2 linked regions of the Oceanicoccus sp. KOV_DT_Chl genome follow. The main gene of each other region encodes a partner of the protein of the gene in region 2 in a complex. Links are inferred from orthologs where the notes say so. Each region holds a gene or a part of one and is shown on either strand. Other genes may lie near its edges.

What was found. Proteins that work in one complex are often made in the same cells at the same time.
Region 1: the proteins of accB (region 2) and accD are in contact, whole or in part, in a solved structure (PDB 8UXZ), measured with the Escherichia coli proteins. The link is inferred for Oceanicoccus sp. KOV_DT_Chl from one-to-one orthologs.

What each region holds. Positions count from the first base shown.
Region 1 is NZ_FQLF01000004.1:302,530-306,103, reverse strand. Bases 808-3,574 are described here. They hold accD (acetyl-CoA carboxylase, carboxyltransferase subunit beta), read left to right. Parts: upstream 808-1,638; coding sequence 1,639-2,511; downstream 2,512-3,574. Other genes in these bases: folC (bifunctional tetrahydrofolate synthase/dihydrofolate synthase), read left to right, coding at 2,526-3,574; trpA (tryptophan synthase subunit alpha), read left to right, coding at 808-1,599. Outside these bases: trpB (tryptophan synthase subunit beta), read left to right, coding at 1-750; more of trpA, read left to right, coding at 790-807.
Region 2 is NZ_FQLF01000002.1:2,163,247-2,171,660, reverse strand. Bases 3,390-6,100 are described here. They hold accB (acetyl-CoA carboxylase biotin carboxyl carrier protein), read left to right. Parts: upstream 3,390-4,369; coding sequence 4,370-4,831; downstream 4,832-6,100. Other genes in these bases: aroQ (type II 3-dehydroquinate dehydratase), read left to right, coding at 3,887-4,327; UNITIG_RS14000 (protein-disulfide reductase DsbD), read left to right, coding at 3,390-3,461. In the rest of the region: UNITIG_RS14015 (DUF2333 family protein), read right to left, coding at 1-225; UNITIG_RS14010 (copper chaperone PCu(A)C), read right to left, coding at 269-565; UNITIG_RS14005 (hypothetical protein), read right to left, coding at 804-1,505; more of UNITIG_RS14000, read left to right, coding at 1,683-3,389; prmA (50S ribosomal protein L11 methyltransferase), read left to right, coding at 6,334-7,230; UNITIG_RS23605 (DUF3426 domain-containing protein), read left to right, coding at 7,354-8,414. UniProt on the Escherichia coli protein: This protein is a component of the acetyl coenzyme A carboxylase complex; first, biotin carboxylase catalyzes the carboxylation of the carrier protein and then the transcarboxylase transfers the carboxyl group to form malonyl-CoA.

The sequences.
Region 1 (3,574 bases), on a different replicon or contig from region 2:
GTTTACCGTATGAAACTGCTTGGTGCCGAAGTGATACCAGTGACATCCGGTTCCAAAACATTAAAAGACGCTATGAATGAAGCTATGCGCGATTGGGTCACTAACGTTGATGATACTTTTTATATTATTGGTACTGCTGCAGGACCTCATCCCTACCCATTATTAGTGCGCGATTTTCAGTCTGTCATTGGCCGTGAAGCTAGAGCACAGTGTTTGGAATTAACTGGCCAATTACCTGATGCACTTATTGCTTGTGTTGGTGGGGGTTCTAACGCTATCGGTCTATTTCATCCCTTTCTCACAGATGAAAATGTCGCCATGTACGGTGTAGAGGCGGGTGGCGATGGTGTGGATACTGGCCGACATGCTGCGCCTTTATCCGCTGGTGAGCCTGGCGTATTACATGGCAATCGTACTTATCTGATGCACGATGAAAACGGACAGATCATTCATACTCACTCAGTTTCTGCAGGGCTGGACTATCCAGGTGTTGGCCCAGAGCACTCATGGTTAAAAGATATTAAACGTGTAAATTACGTTGCAATTAATGATGACGAAGCTTTAGCCGGTTTTCGCGGCCTAACTAAAATTGAAGGTATTATGCCAGCGTTAGAATCCAGTCATGCAGTGGCTTATGCTAACAAGCTGGCACCCACTATGGATAAAGACCAAATTATTATTATTAATTTATCTGGCCGTGGCGACAAAGACATTCATACCGTGGCAGGCATCGATGGTATTACTATTTAATCTCGTTGCTTTGGCAACTATCAAGATAGGAGATAATTCTTGAGTCGTATTGCTGCTTGTATGCAAGCGTTACAAACGCAGGGCCGCAAGGCATTAATCCCGTATATTGTTGCCGGTGATCCCAACCCGGATTTTACCTTGCCGTTGATGCATCAATTAGTTGCCGATGGCGCTGATATTCTTGAGCTTGGCATTCCATTTTCTGACCCGATGGCCGAAGGCCCGGTCATTCAGTTAGCCCATGAACGGGCGCTGGAATATAACATCAGTCTACGCGATGCGCTGGCCATTGTTGCTCGGTTTCGTGAAACAAACCAGCATACGCCGGTGGTATTAATGGGTTATGCAAACCCGGTAGTAGTGATGGGGTTTGAACAATTTGCTCAGGCCGCAGCTAAAGCAGGCGTAGATGGTTTATTAACGGTTGATATGCCACCGGAAGAGGCAGGCGCTTTAAATACTGCGCTTAAAGCCTCCAATATTGATAGCATATTTTTATTGGCGCCAACGACAACTGCCGCGCGCATTAAGCACATTGCCGAATTAGCCACGGGTTATCTTTACTATGTTTCGCTTAAGGGTGTTACTGGTGCCGGTCATTTGGATGCTGACTCTGTTCGTAATAAATTGACCGAAATTAAAGCCATTACCAACTTACCTGTGATGGTAGGTTTTGGTATTAAAGATGCTGAGTCAGCCTCTACTATTAGCCGTTTGGCTGAAGGCGTAGTAGTAGGCAGTGCACTGGTTCAAAAGGCTGTGGAATTATCACAACAAAATGATAGCAACGCCATCGCTGGCGCTTCAGCGTTGATTGCCGACATGCGTCAGGCAATGGATGCAGTTTAAACTATACTTATTAACACTTAATTTTAACGGGATAACACGATGAGCTGGCTAGATAAAATACTTCCTACCATTGGTCGTACTGGAGAGCAGGATAGAGATCGGCGCACCAGTACCGTACCTGAAGGCTTGTGGAAAAAATGTGTTAAATGTGAGGCGGTTTTGTATCGCCCTGAACTTGAGAAAAATCTCGATGTTTGCCCTAAGTGCGAACATCATATGCGTATTGGTGCCCGTCGCCGCCTTGCTGGTTTTCTCGATGAGGCTGATCAACAAGAAGTACTGGCAAGCATCGAGCCAGTTGATCGCTTGAAATTCAAAGACAAGAAAAAATATAAAGATCGGCTATCTGCTGCGCAAAAATCAACTGGCGAAAAAGATGCGCTTATTGCCGTGCAGGGTAAAGTTAAAGGCGTACCTGTGGTCGTGGTCGCATTTGAATTTAATTTTCTGGGTGGCTCTATGGGTTCTGCTGTCGGTGAAAAATTTACCCAGGCAGCAAATCTGGCGCTCGAACAAAAAATTCCTTTTATCTGTTTTTCTGCTTCCGGTGGCGCCCGTATGCAAGAGGCTTTAATTTCATTAATGCAGATGGCGAAAACCAGCGCAGTTTTGGAGCGCCTTAAGCTTAATGGAGTACCGTATATTTCTGTAATGACCGATCCGATTTACGGTGGTGTGTCGGCAAGCCTGGCTTTGCTTGGTGATATTAATATTGCCGAACCTGATGCCCGCGCTGGTTTTGCCGGCCCGAATATTATTGAACAAACCATTCGCCAAAAACTACCGCCGGGCTTCCAGCGTAGTGAGTTTTTATTAGCTCATGGTGCAATCGATATGATCGTTCATCGGAAAGATATGCGTGATACTTTGGCCAATCTATTATCCATGCTTACACGGCGTGCTGCTGCTTAGGCGTTTCTTTTTACATGCGCTTTAATCTACTGCAGGACTGGCTGAGCTGGCTTGAGTCCTGCCACCCTTCTGAAATTGAACTTGGTCTAACGCGTGTTGGCACTGTTGCCAGCACCATGGGGCTTGATTTATCTGAATGTAAAGTCGTTACGGTTGCTGGCACTAATGGCAAAGGCTCCTGTGTCGCCAGCTTAAACACATTACTGCGCTCTGCGGGTTACCGTGTGGGCTGTTTTACTTCACCGCATTTTTTAGAATATAACGAGCGAATTGTTGTTAATGACAAACGCGCTACAGATCAACAAATTAGTGCAGCATTTGATGCTATAGATCAGGCTAGAGCTGATATCAGTTTAACGTATTTTGAATTTGGTACGCTCGCAGCATTCTATATTTTTCAGCAAAGTGAATTGGATGTAGTCATTCTTGAAGTGGGGCTTGGTGGGCGATTGGATGCGGTCAATATTATTGATGCCGATATTGCTGTTGTCACTAGCATTGATATTGATCATGAAGAGTGGCTGGGTAATGATCGTGAAGTTATTGGACGCGAAAAAGCCGGTATATTTAGAGCAGGGCGTTACGCTATTTCAGCGGGTTATTCGCCACCTCAATCTTTACAGCAAGCCGCTGCTGAGTGCGGTGCCATACTCTTGCAAGCCGGCGATGATTTCACCTTTAATGCGGATAAAGGCTGCTGGTCCGGACAAAACCTGTCATCTCAACCCATACAATTAACTGCATTACCGGCAGTGCAACTGCCAACCGAAAGCGTTTCGGCTGCTATTCAGGCATTGCATTTACTTGATCTACCTATTGCATCGGTGGATTACCAAGTGCTGGCCGCTACCGCCCTGACAGGTCGTTTTCAGCAGCTTCGTATCGCTGGCAAGCACGTCATCATGGATGTTGCCCATAATCCAGCTGCTGCGACCCATCTTGCTCATCAGTTGCTGGTTAACGTTTGCCAAGGTCGAACATTCGCTCTTTTTGCAGTCATGGCTGATAAGGATATTCCCGGCATTATCTGTGCCATTGAGCCACAGATAGATAGCTGGTATTT
Region 2 (8,414 bases):
GACCGAGCCCACCACCACGTCTTGCTGATGCTCAGCGGAATGCACCATCGCGTTATCACTCACTGAAAACTGATCGGGCATCATAGACCAGTAAATACCAACCCCAGCAGCCACTAGTAAATACAGGACTAAAAGTATCGCCACTGTACGCGGCAATACACCACCACCTAATACATCAGCGCCATCTTCACGCCAGTGCCGAATGCGTTGTTTAATCGATTCCATAATGCTCTCTATTTTATTGCTATCGTGACCGTAACTTCGGTAACTATTCTTTTAAAACACTGCGCACAGTTAATTCAGTACTAACGGTATCACCCTCTTCAGTGCTTAATTCTATCGTAACCTTATCCCCTTCACGCAAGGGCTGATGCAAACCCATTAGCATTAAATGATGGCCACCGGGTTTAAACGAAAATGAGCTGGTAGACGGTACTGTAATATCATTCACTTTTTCCATTCGCATCATACCGTCGTTATGTATATGCCTATGGATTTCAGTTTTCGCTGCACTGGGACTTTTTACATTGACTATTTTTAGCGGTCGATCGGTAGCATTCAACACTCGCAAAAATGCCGCTGTATTGGGCTGGCCAGGGGTAACCCGCGCACATAACCGTCTTTAATAACTAGCTGCGCACTCGCTATTAACGACCAGCACAAACCAATACCAGCAAACAAAACAAAACGAAAAACTGACAAATGGCACCTCTCATATTTAAAACCTGATGGCTACTATACCTTATTACCAACACGCTTATTATGCTTTATTACACGATCACTATGGCAAACTTAAATCAATTTTAGTCCAAGTCCAATAACACAATACGCGGCACCTGCCCGATTTCGATATTACCCCGCAGACGAAAACCGTCCACTGCTGAACGCATCTGTTGATACACCCAACGCCCCTCCGCATCGTTGCGAGCAACAATTAATAATCGCGACTGCTTAGCCCGTGCTTGCTGCGCCAACTCAGCTAGCTGCTGTTGAATGAGTTCATTACGCGCCGACAATGCACCAACCGGCAGCAATACTTCACCTGTTCGTACTGTCTGTTTATAACGCTGGCGAATCGCCTCTGTGGTAAGGGGGTTAGCAGCAATCATCTCTGCACGCCGCAGCATTTGTTCTGCCAAACCCAATCGGTGACTATCGAATGCCTGCTCCGCCAACTGCAAGTAGCGACGGGTAATTTCATGCATACCCCAATGCGCCTCGGCATTCTCCTGATCGACAGCCAGCACCTGCCGATACCAATCATAGGCACTGTCAAACTCAGGCACCATCAACCGATCATCAGCCAGCGCTTGCTGTGCATTGGCCAGCATCACCCTAAGCTGCTGACGCTGCCCGGCAGCTGATAGCTGCCGGGCTGGCTCTGGCTGAACCAGCGCCTCCACCACCGGTGCAGGCATCGGCTTTGCCACAAAACCATTACAGGCCACTAACGAAAATCCAAGCAGGCTATAAACCAGGCCACGCTGCATTATCCACATCAACATTTAAACCTCATTGAGACACTCGCATAAAATAAGATAATGGGTATGGTGCCACAGTTATTAAACAATATTGCGCTACAATAACCGACACTAACAGTCAGGGAACTAAGCAAGGGTTTACCAGCCCAAGGCATAACGCTAGCTGCCGTCACTATACTTTCAAACACCCTCAGGAATTTTATGTACTTTCGACTTATTATTCTCGCTTTCAGCCTGATACTCCACAGCAGCTACAGCCAGGCCCAGAACGACTTCGATAACAATGCCTCCAGCAGCTTTAGCACTAATAACTTCGGTGATGACCCGGAATTTTTACCGGTAGAACAAGCCTATCAGCTTAACGCAGAATTTGAAGCTGACGGCCAATTACGACTGAACTGGCAAATTGCCGATGACTACTATCTATATCGCCATGGCTTTCGTTTCCAGCTCTCCGCCAACGGTCAGGTGCTGACCAGCGATGCCATCATCCCCAGCGGACTGGAAAAAGAAGATGAATACTTTGGTCGCGTGGAAGTCTACTACCAACAAGCGGATATTTTTCTACCCAAACTACCCGCACTTACCAATATTCAATTAACCGTTACCAGCCAGGGCTGCGCTGACGCTGGCTTATGCTACCCCCCTTACTCACAATATTTTAAAATCAACGGCCAGCAGCTTAGCATTCAGGAAACAACCAAACCCGCGGCCATCGATGCAGGAAACAGCCAAACCACCACAGTTCAGCCCGAGACTAAAACAACCAACTGGAACCAGCTCCCGTATATGCTGTTACTAGCCATACTCGGCGGTTCCATTTTGAATTTAATGCCCTGTGTGTTTCCAGTACTTAGCCTAAAAGTATTGGCCTTCGCTAACGACAAACAACACTCGCCAACCACCCATGGCTGGTCGTATAGCGCCGGGGTAATTGCCAGCTTTGTATTAGTGGCCTTCATTCTGGTGACACTTCAGGCAGCAGGCGAAGCAATTGGCTGGGGCTTTCATTTACAGTCACCATGGCTGGTAGCCGGCCTCGCTTATTTATTTTTTGTTATGGGCCTGAGCTTATCTGGTTTTGTCGACATCGGCGGCCAATGGATGAACGCTGGCAATGAGCTAGCCAGCAAGCAAGGCTATAGCGGCAGCTTTTTTAGTGGCGTTCTGGCGACAGTTGTCGCCAGCCCATGTACCGCCCCGTTTATGGGAACCGCGCTAGGCTTTGCTATCACCCAACCCAAATCAATTGCAGTACTGGTGTTTGCCGCCCTCGGCCTAGGCATGGCACTACCGGTATTACTGCTTAGCTATTCACCAAAACTGCTGGCCAAAATCCCTAAACCGGGCATCTGGATGGAGCATCTAAAGGAATTTCTCGCCTTCCCTCTCTACATCACTGCGATCTGGTTATGCTGGGTAGTGGGTAATCAGACAGGGGTCAATGGCATGGCGACACTGCTGTTGGGCTGCAGCATACTGGCGCTGGCAATATGGCTTTGGTCCGGAGGCGTTATTAAACGGACTTTAAGTGCTATCTGCCTGGCAACTGCCATCAGTTTATTGGTTAGCCCGATGTTGCGCACACAGGATAACAGCACTGCGAGCACTGCTGACCAAAGCTGGATTGCCTATCAACCCGAGACGCTGGCGCAACTAAGGCAACAAGGCAAACCCGTATTTATAAATATCACTGCCGACTGGTGTATTACTTGCCTGGCCAATGAGAAAGTCACACTGAGCACTCAAACCATACAACAGGCATTGCAAACCGCCGGGATCACCTACCTAAAAGGTGACTGGACTAACCACAATCCACTAATCACTGACTTGCTAAAGCAATATGGCCGCAATGGTATTCCCCTCTATATAATGTTTCCCGCTGGCAACGCCTCTCATGGCACGCTACTCCCGCAAATTCTGACCGTGGACATCGTACTGGATGCCATCGCCGCTGCCACACCAGCTGAAAATAGTTAAAACTCTTAGTTATAAGCCAATTTTTAATTAGAGTTGCTGCGATCGTCGTAGAAACGATTTTTTTATCAATTCCAGGCTTACAAACCGTCAAACTTTTACAAAACCGTCAATATATCAACTTTTAACAGACGATAGACGCATTATTTAAGAAAAAGTCGACATTTCCCCCAATCTCCCCAAATAGTGTGAAGAACATGTCGCCTATTGTCGCTAAAAGGTTAAAGACAAACACAAACTTGAGGCAATCTTGCATTCAATTGTCGCTATTTTGCTGCTATATGCATTGAAATAAACAAAAGTTGGACTAGGCTTATTTTTTAAGGCAGAATCGCGCCAACTAGCCATTACGAGTTAGCTTGATAGTCATTCGCGGCACTAGCCAGGATCAATCTAGATACAATAAAGGCGCAAATCAGGATCAAATCATGGCATCTTTTCTGGTACTCCACGGCCCCAATCTCAACCTGCTCGGTAGTCGTGAGCCTGAAGTATACGGTTCAGATACGCTGGATGACATCAACCGGGACTTAACCGACGCCGCTATCGCTGCTGGCCACCACTTGCTAACCATGCAAAGTAATGCGGAGTACGAACTTATTGAGCGCATCCACGCCGCCCGCAATGAAGGTATTAATTTCATTATCTTCAATCCCGGCGCATTCACTCACACCAGCATTGCGCTGCGCGATGCGTTATTAGGCGTCAACATACCCTTTATTGAAGTTCACATTTCCAACGTCTACAAACGTGAAGCATTTCGCCAGACCTCCTATCTCTCTGACATTGCCGTCGGTGTGATTAGCGGACTGGGCAGCCAGGGCTATTTATTAGCGCTACAGGCAGCGATTAGCAAAACCGACCCCTAACTCATTCATTCTAATTAAAGACACCACAGCAAGAGAACTGTCATGGATATACGTAAAGTTAAAAAACTGATTGAACTGCTCGAAGAATCCAACATCGACGAGATTGAAATAAAAGAAGGTGAAGAGTCCGTACGCATCAGCCGGAACGGCAATGCCTCTATGCCTTATTACCCTCAGCCAATGCCCATGCCGATGGCGGCACCAGCTCCCGCTGCCGCACCGGCTGCAGCAGCACCCGCCACTGAAGCTGCAGCAGCACCCGCTAGCAATGGCCACCTGGTTAAATCACCCATGGTCGGTACTTTTTATGCTGCTGCCTCACCCGGCTCGCCAAAATTTGTTGAGATTGGCCAGCACGTTAAAGTCGGCGATGTTATCTGCATTATCGAAGCGATGAAAATGATGAACCAAATTGAAGCGGATAAAGCCGGCGTTATCGAGGCCGTACTGGTTGAAGACGGCCAACCCGTAGAGTTTGATCAACCTTTGGTCACCATAGTTTAAAAGCAATTACTGGCGACCGTTATTAATAGATTTAATAAGGTCCTGACTTATTGGGTTATGCAGCTGCCACGCTCTCTTTAATGTGGCCGCAAGCGACAAACTGGAAATAGTTTCATGTTGGAAAAAATTCTTATCGCCAACCGCGGCGAAATCGCACTCCGTATTTTGCGCGCCTGCAAAGAGATGGGCATTAAAACTGTAGCGGTGCACTCACAAGCAGATAAAGACCTAATGCACGTGCGACTCGCTGACGAGTCAGTTTGTATCGGTCCCGCTCCGTCACCCCTCAGCTACCTCAATATACCAGCCATTATCAGCGCAGCTGAAGTAACCGACTCGGTGGCCATCCACCCCGGCTACGGTTTTTTAGCTGAAAGTGCAGATTTTGCTGAACAAGTACAAAAGAGCGGCTTCACCTTTATCGGCCTTCCCCGGATGTAATCCGCTTGATGGGCGACAAAGTGTCTGCCATTGAAGCCATGCGTAAAGCGGGTGTACCTACTGTGCCAGGCTCTAACGGCCCACTCCCGGTTGATAACAAAGAGCGCTGTTTGGCTATCGCCCGTGAAATTGGCTATCCGGTAATTATCAAGGCTGCCGCCGGTGGCGGTGGTCGCGGCATGCGGGTAGTGCAGAGTGAAGCCGCATTGCTAAATTCCATCCATGTGACCCGCGCAGAAGCTGCCGCCGCTTTCGGCGACGGTACGGTTTATATGGAAAAGTTTTTAGAAAATCCGCGTCATGTCGAAATTCAAGTCATGTCTGACGGCCAGGGTAACGCCATCCACTTGTATGATCGCGACTGCTCCTTGCAGCGTCGGCACCAAAAAGTATTAGAAGAAGCACCCGCTCCCGGTATTCCGGAAGATGTGCGGCAGGAAGTTTATCAATCCTGTGTTAAAGCCTGTATCGAAATTGGTTATCGCGGTGCGGGTACGTTTGAGTTTCTCTACGAAGACGGTGGTTTTTACTTTATTGAAATGAATACCCGTATTCAGGTTGAACACCCTGTCACCGAAATGGTGACCAACGTGGATTTGATCAAAGAGCAGATTCGCGTATGCGCCGGCCAAAAACTGTCTTACAAACAGGAAGACATCAAGCTCAACGGCCACGCCTTTGAATGCCGAATCAACGCAGAAGACCCTAAAACCTTTATGCCCTGCCCTGGACAGATAAAAATGTTCCACGCCCCTGGCGGCTTAGGTGTGCGAGTCGATTCTCATCTGTACAGCGGCTACACCGTGCCACCTAATTACGATTCAATGATTGGAAAAATCATTACCTGGGCAGAAGACCGCACTACGGCTCTGGATCGCATGCGCGTTGCACTGGATGAAACGGTCATCGAAGGTATCCGCACTAACATTCCTTTACAGCAGGATTTGGTCCGGGATACCGCCTTCCGCAAAGGTGGTGTCAACATTCATTATCTGGAGAAAAAGCTTGGAATGTAGAGTCCTCTCCACTTTACCGGCAGCATTCAGACTGATGCAATAACAATGAGCTGGCTACAACTGCGGGTGCAAACCACCCGCGAACAAACCGGAGCGGTCGAAGATGCATTGCTAGCGGCTGGCGCAGTCTCGGTCACCATGGAAGATAACGCCGACCAACCGATTCTGGAGCCTGCGGTGGGCGAAACACCGCTCTGGAACAATACCCGCATCACCGGCTTATTCACTGCCGACACAGATACCGATCAGGCCACCGTCATCGCCACCGCTAGTTACTCTTGCGTTTACCCCAATCAACACCTGCCAAGCTATCGATGGGAGATTCTGGAAGATAAGGATTGGGAGCGTGAGTGGATGGATAATTTCCACCCTATGCGCTTTGGCCGACGACTGTGGATTTGCCCCAGCTGGAAACAGCCGCCCGAGCCCAACGACGTAAACCTGATGCTGGACCCCGGCTTAGCCTTTGGCACCGGCACCCACCCCACCACTGCACTGTGTCTGGAATGGCTGGATAGCATCGATGTGAAAGGCAAAACCGTTCTGGATTATGGTTGCGGCTCCGGTATTCTCGGCATCGCTGCCTTACTCCTAGGCGCGACGCAAGTCATTGCTGTCGACAACGACCCGCAGGCGCTGATTGCCACTTTGGATAATGCGCGCCGCAATAACATCGCCAGCGAGCATATTCACACCTACCTCCCCGAAGATGCCCCCGCGGATATTCAGGCGGACATCACTGTTGCCAACATCCTCGCCGGCCCGCTAGCTGAGTTGGCACCCACTATCAGCAAACTAACCACCGAGCATGGACTACTGGCATTATCCGGAATTATCTCCAGTCAGGCAGAAGAGTTACGGCAGCACTATCTGCAATGGTTTGAAATGGATGCAGTCGTGCTTGAGCAAGATTGGGCCAGGCTCTCTGGCAGCAAACGCTAAACCTCACATCAATCCCCAGCCTGACTTCACAAAGTAAATAACAAAGCCGCTTTAAGCCCTCGTTTTTTCTGAAAAAAGCGATACACTTAATCTTTATTAACTGCACCATCAGGAACCACCGCTATGACCAGTCAGGTCACCCAATGCCCCAGCTGTCACACCTCGTTTCGAGTCACCGAGGCTCAACTTGGTATTGCCAATGGCGCAGTCCGCTGCGGCTCCTGCCTGCATATCTTTAAGGCTCCCGAACACTGGCTCAACAATCCACAGCCCGCTGCACCAGCAGAAACCTCGCTGTTTGAAGAAGAACCAAGCAACGCGCCTGCAGCCGCCAGCAGTCCCGATTATGAAGATCTGTTTAATGATGACCCTGAACAGGATGGGATGGATAACATTTTCGACGATGACATGTTCGCCGATGATGACTTTGACCTGCTTGCTGATTCCAGCAGCGATGAGCCTGTGCAGGATGTTAGCACCGGGGAAGACCTGCCACCTGACGACACGAATGAACTCGAGGATACGAACAACGAGGACAGCCCGACCTTCGCTCCCGAACCAGAAGTAGACGTAGAAAGTAAACCTGACGAAGCTTTGGCGCTGGCAGAATCGCAAGGTGATGATGAAGACGATTACTTAATCAGCGACAGTATCATCAATACCGATCTCGATCTGGAAATAGAGCCCAATATTAATAGCGAAGAAGAGTTTGGTTTCAGCGACTCGTTTCTCCAGCTTAACGAGGGAAAACCGGAGTCCAGCTCCTTATTTAAAGAGCTTGACGATCTCGGCGGTGATGAAGAATCCATTCAGGAAGATGCCTGGGCCAGAAAATTACTGGAAGAGGACGAACCCAAATATGAGGAGCCCGCCGCTGATGAACAGCCAGAAGAATTAGCCGATGATGCCTTTAGTGATTTATTTGATGCCCTGGAAGACGACCAGCCGGCCATGGATAACGAGCTACAGGATATTCTCAATGATCGCAGCGATGAAGGTTATGAGCTAGAGCACGAAGACTCTGAGCAAAGTCTCGAAGAACCCGCCAGTCTCGTCGAAGAAGAATTTGTCCTTGGCAATGAGTCGCTAATGGCTGGCGAGCGTATCGGTCAACATCATGGCAACCACAATAGCCTGCTGCATGCGATCGAATCCGAACCTGTCATCATGGCAATGCCTACCGA